DNA from 2 places in the Streptomyces sp. NPDC090499 genome. Region 2 is predicted to be linked to the other one. Evidence: riboswitches for the same ligand, from Rfam matches in the RefSeq annotation. Region 2 holds a riboswitch; the other holds the start of a gene.

Evidence for each region. Region 2 has a riboswitch for glycine ahead of gcvP (aminomethyl-transferring glycine dehydrogenase). Riboswitches for the same ligand answer to the same signal wherever they lie in the genome.
Region 1: linked by a shared signal. The riboswitch ahead of gcvT (glycine cleavage system aminomethyltransferase GcvT) and the one ahead of gcvP (aminomethyl-transferring glycine dehydrogenase) in region 2 are both predicted to bind glycine.

Annotation. Positions count from the first base shown of each region.
Region 1 covers NZ_JBIVXP010000010.1:50,303-55,462, forward strand. The annotation lists gene ACIQVL_RS31895 (L-serine ammonia-lyase) at 1-721, opposite strand, end outside; gene glyA (serine hydroxymethyltransferase) at 778-2,040, opposite strand; gene gcvH (glycine cleavage system protein GcvH) at 2,065-2,442, opposite strand; gene gcvT (glycine cleavage system aminomethyltransferase GcvT) at 2,566-3,693, opposite strand; glycine riboswitch at 3,852-3,949, opposite strand; gene ACIQVL_RS31915 (AAA family ATPase) at 4,133-4,807, shown strand; gene ACIQVL_RS31920 (enhanced serine sensitivity protein SseB) at 4,927-5,160, shown strand, end outside.
Region 2 covers NZ_JBIVXP010000015.1:7,956-13,115, forward strand. The annotation lists gene ACIQVL_RS38030 (bifunctional nuclease family protein) at 1-38, shown strand, start outside; gene ACIQVL_RS38035 (MerR family transcriptional regulator) at 335-979, shown strand; partial or broken gene ACIQVL_RS38040 (DNA polymerase IV) at 1,054-2,602, shown strand; gene ACIQVL_RS38045 (PRC-barrel domain-containing protein) at 2,524-2,895, opposite strand; glycine riboswitch at 3,010-3,103, shown strand; gene gcvP (aminomethyl-transferring glycine dehydrogenase) at 3,281-5,160, shown strand, end outside.

The DNA.
Region 1 (5,160 bases), on a different contig from region 2:
TCACCCGGAGCCCGCCCGGCAGGATGCCCTCCCGGGACATGCCGCGGGAGACGCACGCCTGCATCACCCGCCAGATGTCCAGCAGGCCCTCGCGGATCTCCTCCTCGGTGCGCCAGGCCCGCTCGTTCTCCAGCATCAGCGCGGAGATCGACAGACCCGTGTCCTTCGTCAGGCGCAGCAGCTCGTCGCCCGTGCGGAAGGGGTACTTCAGGACCGTGTCGTCCAGCACGATGCGGTCCGCGCCGACCGCGTCCTCGTCGACGACGAACCCGCCGCCGACCGAGTAGTAGGTCTTGGAGAGGAGTTCGGCCCCGGCCGCGTCGTACGCCCAGAGGGTCATGCCGTTCGCGTGGTAGGGGAGCGCCTTGCGGCGGTGGAGCTTGAGGTCGTCGTCGAAGGAGAACGGGATCTCGTGCTCGCCGAGGAGGGACAGGCGGCGCGTGGCCTTGATCGTCTCGACGCGGTCGTCGGCGGTCTCCACGTCCACCGTGCGCGGCGAGGCGCCCTCCAGGCCGAGCAGCACCGCCTTGGGGGTGCCGTGGCCGTGGCCGGTCGCGCCGAGGGAGCCGTACAGCTCGGCGCGTATCGAGGCGACGGACTCCAGCAGGTCCTCGTTGCGCAGGCGGCGGGCGAACATCCGGGCCGCGCGCATCGGGCCGACGGTGTGGGAGCTCGACGGGCCGATGCCGATCGAGAACAGGTCGAAGACCGAGATGGCCACGGGAACTCCTCCAAAGAGGGTGGGGGCACACGTCGTCGGGTGCCCCCACCAGGGAACTACTTGTTCAGACCGGGGTAAAGCGGGTGCTTCGCCGTCAGGGTCCCGACCCGGGCCCTGAGGGCCGCCGCGTCGTAGGACGGCTTCAGCGTCTCGGCGATCACGTCCGCGACCTCGGCGAAGTCCTCGGCCGTGAAGCCGCGGGTGGCCAGCGCCGGGGTGCCGATCCGCAGCCCCGAGGTGACCATCGGCGGCCGCGGGTCGTTCGGGACGGCGTTGCGGTTGACCGTGATGCCGACCTCGTGGAGGCGGTCCTCGGCCTGCTGCCCGTCCAGCTCGGACGCCCGCAGGTCGACGAGGATCAGGTGCACGTCCGTGCCGCCGGACAGGACGCTCACGCCGGCCTCGCGGGCGTCGGCGGCGGTGAGCCGCTCCGCCAGGATGCGCGCGCCGTCCACCGTACGACGCTGGCGCTCCTTGAAGTCCTCGCTCGCCGCGACCTTGAAGGAGACCGCCTTCGCCGCGATCACGTGCTCCAGGGGACCGCCCTGGAAGCCCGGGAAGACGGACGAGTTCAGCTTCTTCGCGAAGTCCTTGCGGGCCAGGATGATGCCGCCGCGCGGGCCGCCGAGCGTCTTGTGGGTGGTGGAGGTGACCACGTCCGCGTAGGGGACCGGGTTCGGGTGCAGGCCCGCCGCGACCAGGCCGGCGAAGTGGGCCATGTCGACCCACAGGTACGCCTCGACCTCGTCGGCGATCCGGCGGAACTCCGCGAAGTCCAGCTGCCGCGGGTACGCCGACCAGCCGGCGATGATCACCTTCGGGCGGTGCTCCTTGGCGAGCCGCTCGACCTCGGCCATGTCGACCAGGCCGGCGTCGTCGACGTGGTAGGCGACCACGTCGAACTGCTTGCCGGAGAAGTTCAGGCGCATGCCGTGGGTCAGGTGGCCGCCGTGGGCGAGGTCCAGGCCCAGGATGGTGTCGCCGGGCTGGGCCAGCGCGAACAGGGCCGCCTGGTTGGCGGAGGCACCGGAGTGCGGCTGCACGTTGGCGTACTCGGCGCCGAACAGCTCCTTCACCCGGTCGATGGCGATCTGCTCGGTGACGTCGACGTGCTCGCAGCCGCCGTAGTAGCGGCGGCCCGGGTAACCCTCGGCGTACTTGTTGGTGAGGACCGAGCCCTGTGCCTCCATGACCGCGAGCGGAGCGAAGTTCTCCGAGGCGATCATCTCCAGGGTGGACTGCTGGCGCGCCAGTTCGGCGTCGACCGCGGCGGCCACCTCGGGGTCGAGCTCGTGCAGGGGCGTGTTCAGAAGCGACAACTCAGACATCCGTTCTACGACTCCTCAGCCGGCGGTGAAGGCGGTGTACTCGTCGGCGGAGAGCAGGTCGGCCGGCTCGTCCGTGACACGCACCTTGAACAGCCAGCCGCCCTCGAAGGGGGCCGAGTTCACCAGGGACGGGTCGTCGACGACGTCCTCGTTGACCGCGGTGATCTCACCGGTGACCGGCGCGTACAGGTCGGACACCGACTTGGTCGACTCCAGCTCGCCGCAGGACTCGCCCGCGGTCACCGTGTCGCCGACCGCCGGGAGCTGGACGAAGACGACGTCACCGAGCGCGTTGGCCGCGTGCTCCGTGATGCCGACCGTCGCCACGCCGTCCTCGGCGGCCGTCAGCCACTCGTGCTCCTTGCTGTACCGCAGCTGCTGGGGGTTGCTCATGGCCTGAATTCTCCTGTACGCGGGGGAGTGCTGGTGAAAGGGGGACTGCTGGGAACGTGCGTGACCAGCGGCTCTGTGCGCCAGGTCACGCCCGGTGGCGGCTGCCGGTGCCGCCGGCGGCGGTTACTTCCGGCGCTTGTAGAACGGCAGCGGCACGACCTCGTACGGCTCGTGACTGCCCCGGATGTCCACGCCGACGCCCGCCGTGCCCGGCGCCGAGTGCGCCGCGTCGACGTACGCCATGGCGATCGGCCGGCCCAGGGTGGGCGAGGGGGCGCCCGAGGTGACCTCGCCGATCACCTCGCCGCCGGCGACCACCTGGTACCCGGCGCGCGGCACCCGGCGGCCCTCGGCGACCAGGCCGACGAGCACCCGCGGCGGGTTCTGCTCGGCGCGGGCGGCGGCCTCGGCGAGCGCCTCGCGCCCCACGAAGTCGCCCTCCTTCTCGAACTTCACCACCCGGCCGAGACCGGCGTCGAAGGGGGTGAGCGAGGTGGTCAGCTCGTGCCCGTACAGCGGCATGCCCGCCTCCAGCCGCAGGGTGTCCCGGCAGGACAGCCCGCAGGGCACCAGGCCGACGCCCTCGCCGGCCTTGGTCAGCGCCTGCCACAGCTCCACCGCGTGCTCCGGCTTCACGAACAGCTCGAAGCCGTCCTCGCCGGTGTAGCCGGTGCGTGCGATCAGCGCCGGGACGCCGGCGACGGTGCCGGGCAGCCCGGCGTAGTACTTCAGCCCGTCCAGGTCGGCGTCGGTGAGGGAGGCGAGGATGCCGGGGGACTCCGGGCCCTGGACGGCGAGCAGCGCGTACGCGTCCCGGTCGTCGCGGACCTCGGCGTCGAACCCGGCGGACCGCTCCACGAGCGCGTCGAGGACGACCTGGGCGTTGGAGGCGTTGGCGACGACCAGGTACTCGGTCTCGGCCAGCCGGTAGACGATCAGGTCGTCCAGGATGCCGCCGTCGGCGCGGCAGATCATGGTGTAGCGGGCCCGGCCGGTGCCGACGGAGGCGATGTTGCCGACCAGGGCGTGGTTGAGCAGGGCGGCGGCCTGCGGGCCGGTCACGGTGATCTCGCCCATGTGGGACAGGTCGAAGAGCCCGGCCCTGGTCCGTACGGCGACGTGCTCGTCGCGCTCGGAGCCGTAGCGCAGGGGCATGTCCCAGCCGGCGAAGTCGGTCATGGTCGCGCCGAGCGAGCGGTGCAGGGCATCGAGCGCGGTACGGCGGGGTGCGGCGGAATCGGTACTGCTCATCGGTCGGTCGTCTCCCGAAGGTTCCAAGGGCATGACAGGCGAGGGCTGTCCTCCCCATCTGTCATCGGAACCTGAGAGGTTCGCCCTGACCACGGACGTGGTCACGGCTTGCACCTTGGGTGGAGCCACTGACACAGCGGCCCGCTTTTCAGATGTGCCTCGCCCGCGCGGTAACGGGGCCTGAGAGATTCAAGGGAGGGACTTGCTCCTTCGGCGCCCCAGCGAAGACGGCTGGGGACTCTCCCGCGCGGATTCAAGCGGCCGGTATGCAGTTGGCGCGGACATCATTGCACGCCGCCCGGCGCCGCGGCAGACCCGGCCCGTGCCGCACCTTTGTGACGGGCCTGTGGCAGGACGCGAACGGAACCGCGAGACACCGTGCATTACCTTCTCTTTACATTAAGTGGGGAAAACCTTTCCTGAACCCCCAGGGAGGACGATCACGGTGACAAGGACCACGGCATACGCGACGACGACGGGCATCGCCCTGCCCCGGCAGCCGACGGCCCCGGCCCGCGAGCGGTGCGGCGAGAGCCCCGCACCGGTCGTCCGCGACCTGCGCGACCGGGCCGGCCACAGCCCGCACGGCCTGCTCTTCGGCCCCCGGGACCTGGTCGTGGTCACCGGGCTGCCCGGCAGCGGCAAGTCCACCCTGATGCACCGCGCCGTGCAGGGCATCTGCGTCGACTCCCAGGACACCCGCGACCGCTGGGACGCCCGGCTGGCCGGTCTCCTGCCGTACGCCGTCTACCGCCCGCTGGTCCGCCTCGCCCACTACGCCGGGCTGCGCCGGGCCCTCGGCACCGGCGAGGGCGTGGTCGTGCACGACTGCGGGACCCAGGCCTGGGTGCGCGACTGGCTGGCCCGGGAGGCCCGCCGCCGCGGCGGCACCCTGCACCTGCTGCTCCTCGACGTCACCCCGGGCACGGCACTGGACGGCCAGCGCGAGCGCGGCCGGGGCGTCTCCCGGTACGCCTTCCTGCGCCACCGCAGGGCGGCCGGCCGGCTGCTGCGCGCGGCGGAGCAGGGGAGACTGCCCGAGGGGGTCGGCTCGGCGGTCCTCGTCGACCGGGCCGCGGCGGACGCACTGCGCCGGATCGCCTTCGAGCGCTGAGAAGGCGGCGGTGCGCCGGGGCCGCTTTCGCGGCCCGAACCGGCTGGTGGGGTGGCTTTGTCGGTGCCACCCGCTAGCCTTTCCAGCCTCAGCAGCGGTTTCCAGCAGGCGGTAGGCAGATGGACTTCCCGGCGGACATTCCCGCGGACTTCCCGGCACAGGCGCACCCCCACCCGCACAGCGGGTGGCCAGGCAACGAACTGGAGGAGGTCCTGTCGGCCTCCCTCGGCGTGCCCGCGGCGGCTGGCCGGCTCATCGAGGTACTGGGCCGGAGTTTCCTGTGGATCCCGCTGCCCGAGGGCGGCGGCCCGCACAGCGGCCCGCTGGACCTGCCCACCACGCAGATCGAGGGC
Region 2 (5,160 bases):
AGATCTCGCCCGAGGACTTCGGCACCAGCAGTCAGTGAGTGACCGGAACGGCCCGTCATCCACCAGGAGGCCCGTGACGGGCCGGTTCGTGACAGAAGGCCCGTGACGGGCCGTTTCGGAGCTGGTCACGGCGGAAACTCATGGGCAATTGCCAGCGGCTATTGAGAGCGTCCTACGGCTTCCCGCCAGAGCATTCGGCTAGCCTTTCCCCGCGGTGGGGCACGGGAAACCACTCCTAGGGTGATTATCACTCGGCGTGCCGAGTGTGGCGATCGTTGACGCACCCCTGGTGACTGCCTACCGTCGAGAAGGCAGGTCAAGGACGGAGGTCGGCGTGAGAAGCAGCGGCGACGGTATGGCTGGGGGTGCCCCCGGACGCGGTTTCGGGGAGAGCGGTCCGTCCCCGCTTCACAGCAGCATTGCCGGTCACGCCCCGCAGCGGCCGACCGCAGTGCCGAGCGGCGGAGGGGCGGCGTCCATGGCCACCGAGGAGATCGGCTACCGGGGGCCCACGGCCTGCGCGGCGGCCGGCATCACCTACCGGCAGCTCGACTACTGGGCCCGCACCGGCCTGGTCGAGCCCAGTGTGCGGCCCGCCTACGGGTCGGGCACCCAGCGTCTGTACAGCTTCCGGGACGTCGTCGTCCTGAAGATCGTCAAGCGGTTCCTGGACACCGGGGTCTCGCTCCAGAACATCCGCACCGCCGTCCAGCACCTGAGGGAACGCGGTTTCCGCGACCTGGAGCGCATGACCCTGATGAGCGACGGCGCCACGGTCTACGAGTGCACCTCGCCCGACGAGGTGCACGCCCTGCTCCAGGGCGGTCAGGGCATCTTCGGGATCGCGGTCGGCGTGGTGTGGCGGGACGTGGAGAACGCGCTCTCCCAATTGCACGGCGAGCGCGTCGACACCGGCGAGACGCTCGTCGGCCACAACCCCGCGGACGAACTGGCCCGGCGGCGCAACCGGGCGGTCTGAAGGCTTGCTGACAATGCCCCGGCACGGTCTCCCGTGCCGGGGCATTGTCAGTGGTGTGGTGCAGCATCGGAGATGTGAGAAACGCGCCCACGATCCTGCATCTCGACATGGATGCCTTCTTCGCCTCGGTGGAGCAGGCGTCCAAGCCGAGCCTGCGCGGGAAGGCCGTGGTCGTGGGCGGGCTCGGGCCGCGCGGTGTGGTGGCCACCGCGTCGTACGAGGCCCGGGTGTTCGGGGTGCACTCGGCGATGCCGATGGGGCAGGCACGGCGGCTGGCGCCGAACGCCGCGTACCTGGTGCCGCGCTTCGGGCTGTACCGGTCGGTCAGCGAGCAGGTGATGGGGCTGCTGCGGGGGCTCTCGCCGCTGGTGGAGCCGCTCAGTCTGGACGAGGCCTTCGTAGATCTGGAGGCCGGTGAGATGGCCCGGGACGCCGCGTCCGCGCGGCTGGTGGGGGAGAGGCTGCGCGCCGACATACGGGCCGTCACGGGGCTCTCCGGGTCGGTCGGGCTCGCCGCCTCCAAGATGCTCGCGAAGATCGCCTCCGAGCAGGCCAAGCCCGACGGGCTGGTGCTGATCGAGCCGGGCACGGAGCGGGCGATGCTGGGGCCGATGACGGTACGGACCCTGCCGGGGGTGGGGCCTGCGACGGGGGACCATCTGCGGCGGGCCGGGATCACCACGGTCGACGAGATCGCCGAGGCGGGCGAGGACGAGCTGGTACGGCTGCTCGGCAAGGCCCACGGGCACGCGCTGTACGCGATGGCGCTGGCCCACGACGAGCGGCCCGTGGTGGCCGAACGGGAGACGAAGTCGGTGTCGGTCGAGGACACCTACGACGTGGACATCCACGACCGGCTGCGGGTGGGGATGGAGGTGCAGCGGCTGGCCGACCGGTGTGTACGGCGGCTGCGGGGAGCCGGGCTGTCCGGGCGGACCATCGTGCTGAAGGTGCGGCGGTACGACTTCTCGACGCTCACCCGCTCGGAGACGCTCAGGGGGCCGACCGACGATCCGGCGGTGGTGCGGGAGGCGGCCGCGCGGTTGCTGGACTCGGTGGACACGACCGGGGGCGTGCGGTTGCTGGGGGTGGGGGTGTCGGGGCTGGCCGACTACACGCAGGAGGACCTGTTCGCGCAGGCGGCGGCCGACGCGGGGGCGGCGGAGTTCGCGGCGGAGGACGAGGTCGCGGAGCCGGCCACCGAGGAGCAGGCGGTTGCCGAGCGGAGGTGGCCCGCGGGACACGACGTGCGGCACACCGAGTACGGGCACGGGTGGGTGCAGGGGAGTGGCCTGGGACGGGTGACGGTCCGGTTCGAGACGCCGGGGGCGGCGGCGCCGGGGAGAGTGCGGACGTTTCGGGTCGAGGATCCCGAGCTGGAGCCGGCGGAGCCGTTGCCGTTGATGCCCGGGGTTTCGGCGGACGGGGTGCGGGCGTGACCGTGGGTGGGGGCCGGGCGGGGGTGGGGAGGCTTACCGGCGCCTGCCGGGTGCCGCTGCGCCCACCCGTGCCGCCCTGCGGCACGCCTGCCCGCAGCCATGTGGCTACTCCTCCGTGCCCGCCAGCTTGCCGAAGTCGTGGTCGGGGCGGGCCTGGGGCGGGGGAGTCGTGTCCAGGCCGTAGTGGTGGTAGAGCTGGAGCTCCTGTTCCGGGGAGAGGTGTCGGCCCACGCCGAAGTCGGGGGCGTCTTTGATCAGGGCGCGGTCGAAGGGGACCTGAAGGGTGCCCTCGACCAGTTCGCTGGGCTCCAGGGGGACGAAGGCGTCCCTGGAGAACAGGCCGGTGCGTATGGCCGCCCACTCCGGCACGCCCGTCGCGTCGTCGAGGTACACCTCGTCGATCGTGCCGATCTTCGTGCCATTGCGGTCGAACGCCTTGCGGCCGATCAGGTTGCGCGGATCGATGTCGGTCTGCACGGGCCCTCCACTTGGTCGCAACTCATCCGTAAGCACTACAAAAGAGCACATTGAAGGAGGCGGCCACTCGAAGGCTCCGGTGTTGCCCCCGCTGGTAGGCTGGCAGGCGGCTGCTGACCCCGTGCGGGAGAGTCCTCCGGGAAACCGGAGGCGCCGAAGGAGCAAATCCTCCCCGGAATCTCTCAGGCTCACGTACCGCACGGACGAGGTCACTCTGGAAAGCAGGGCGGATGTCGACGGCGTCCGCTCTCACCGACGGTGCAAGCCGGTGGTCCGCAAGGGCGTACCGGCGAAGCTCTCAGGTCCGATGACAGAGGGGGAGGCCGTCGGGGTACCCGTGCCGGGGTACCCCTCGAAGGTCGCGTCAGACCAGGAGGCCTCCGCAATGACCGCCCAGCGCATCCCGCTCTCCGAGCTTGAGCAGGGAATCCCCTTCGAGCAGCGCCATATCGGCCCCGACCACGAGGCCCGGGCCAAGATGCTCGCCCAGGTCGGCTACGGCTCGCTCGACGAGCTGACCGCCGCCGCCGTGCCGGACGTGATCAAGAACGCCGACCGGCTGGAGCTGCCCGGCGCCCGCACCGAGGCCGAGGTGCTGGCCGAGCTGCGGTCCCTGGCCGACCGGAACCAGGTGCTCGGCTCGATGATCGGCCTGGGGTACTACGGCACCTTCACGCCGCCCGTCATCCTGCGCAACGTGATGGAGAACCCCGCCTGGTACACGGCCTACACCCCGTACCAGCCGGAGATCTCCCAGGGCCGCCTGGAAGCGCTGCTGAACTTCCAGACCGTGGTCGCCGACCTCACCGGGCTGCCCACCTCCGGTGCCTCGCTGCTCGACGAGGGCACCGCCGCCGCCGAGGCCATGGCCCTGTCCCTGCGCATGGGCAAGAACAAGAAGGGCGTCTTCGTCGTCGACGCGGACGCGCTGCCGCAGACCGTCGCCGTGATCCAGACCCGGGCCGAGCCGACGGGCGTGGAGGTCGTGGTCGCCGACCTCGCCGAGGGCATTCCGGCGGAGCTCGCCGGGCGGGAGATCAACGGGGTGCTCGTCCAGTACCCCGGCGCCTCCGGTGCCGTACGCGACGTCAGGGCCGTCGTCGAGCAGGCCCACGAACGGGGCGCGCTCGTCACCGTCGCCGCCGACCTGCTCGCGCTGACCCTGCTGACCTCGCCGGGCGAGCTCGGGGCCGACATCGCCGTCGGCACCACCCAGCGCTTCGGCGTCCCGATGGGCTTCGGCGGGCCGCACGCCGGTTACATGGCGGTCCGCGAGAAGTTCGCGCGCAGCCTGCCCGGACGGCTCGTGGGCGTCTCCGTGGACGCCGACGGGAACAAGGCGTACCGGCTGGCGCTGCAGACCCGCGAGCAGCACATCCGGCGGGAGAAGGCCACCAGCAACATCTGCACCGCGCAGGTCCTGCTCGCGGTGATGGCCGGCATGTACGCCGTCTACCACGGGCCCGAGGGACTCAGGGCCATCGCGCAGCGCACGCACCGTTACGCCACGGTCCTCGCCGCCGGGCTCACGGCAGGCGGTGTCGAGATCGTGCACGGCGCCTACTTCGACACCCTCACCGCGCGCGTGCCCGGCAAGGCCGCCGGGATCGTCGCCGCAGCCCGCCAGGGTGGCGTCAACCTGCGGCTCGTCGACGCCGACCACGTGTCCATGGCCTGCGACGAGACCACCACCCGCGCCCAGCTGAGCGCCGTCTGGACGGCCTTCGGCGTCGATGGCGACGTCGAGGCACTGGACGCCGTCACCGAGGACACGCTGCCCGAGGCGCTGCTGCGCACCGACGGCTACCTGACCCACCCCGTCTTCCAGCAGTACCGCTCCGAGACCGCGATGCTCCGCTACCTGCGCAGGCTCGCGGACCGGGACTACGCGCTGGACCGCGGCATGATCCCGCTGGGCTCCTGCACCATGAAGCTCAACGCGACCACCGAGATGGAACCGGTCACCTGGCCCGAGTTCGGCCAGCTGCACCCGTTCGCGCCCGCCGAGCAGGCGCAGGGCTACCTGACCCTCATCCGGGAGCTGGAGGAGTGGCTCGCCGAGGTCACCGGGTACGACAAGGTGTCGCTGCAGCCCAACGCCGGATCGCAGGGCGAGTTCGCCGGCCTGCTCGCCGTACGCGCGTACCACCGCGCCAACGGCGACGCGCAGCGGACCGTGTGCCTGATCCCGTCGTCCGCGCACGGGACCAACGCGGCCAGTGCCGTGATGGCGGGCATGAAGGTCGTCGTCGTGAAGACCGCCGA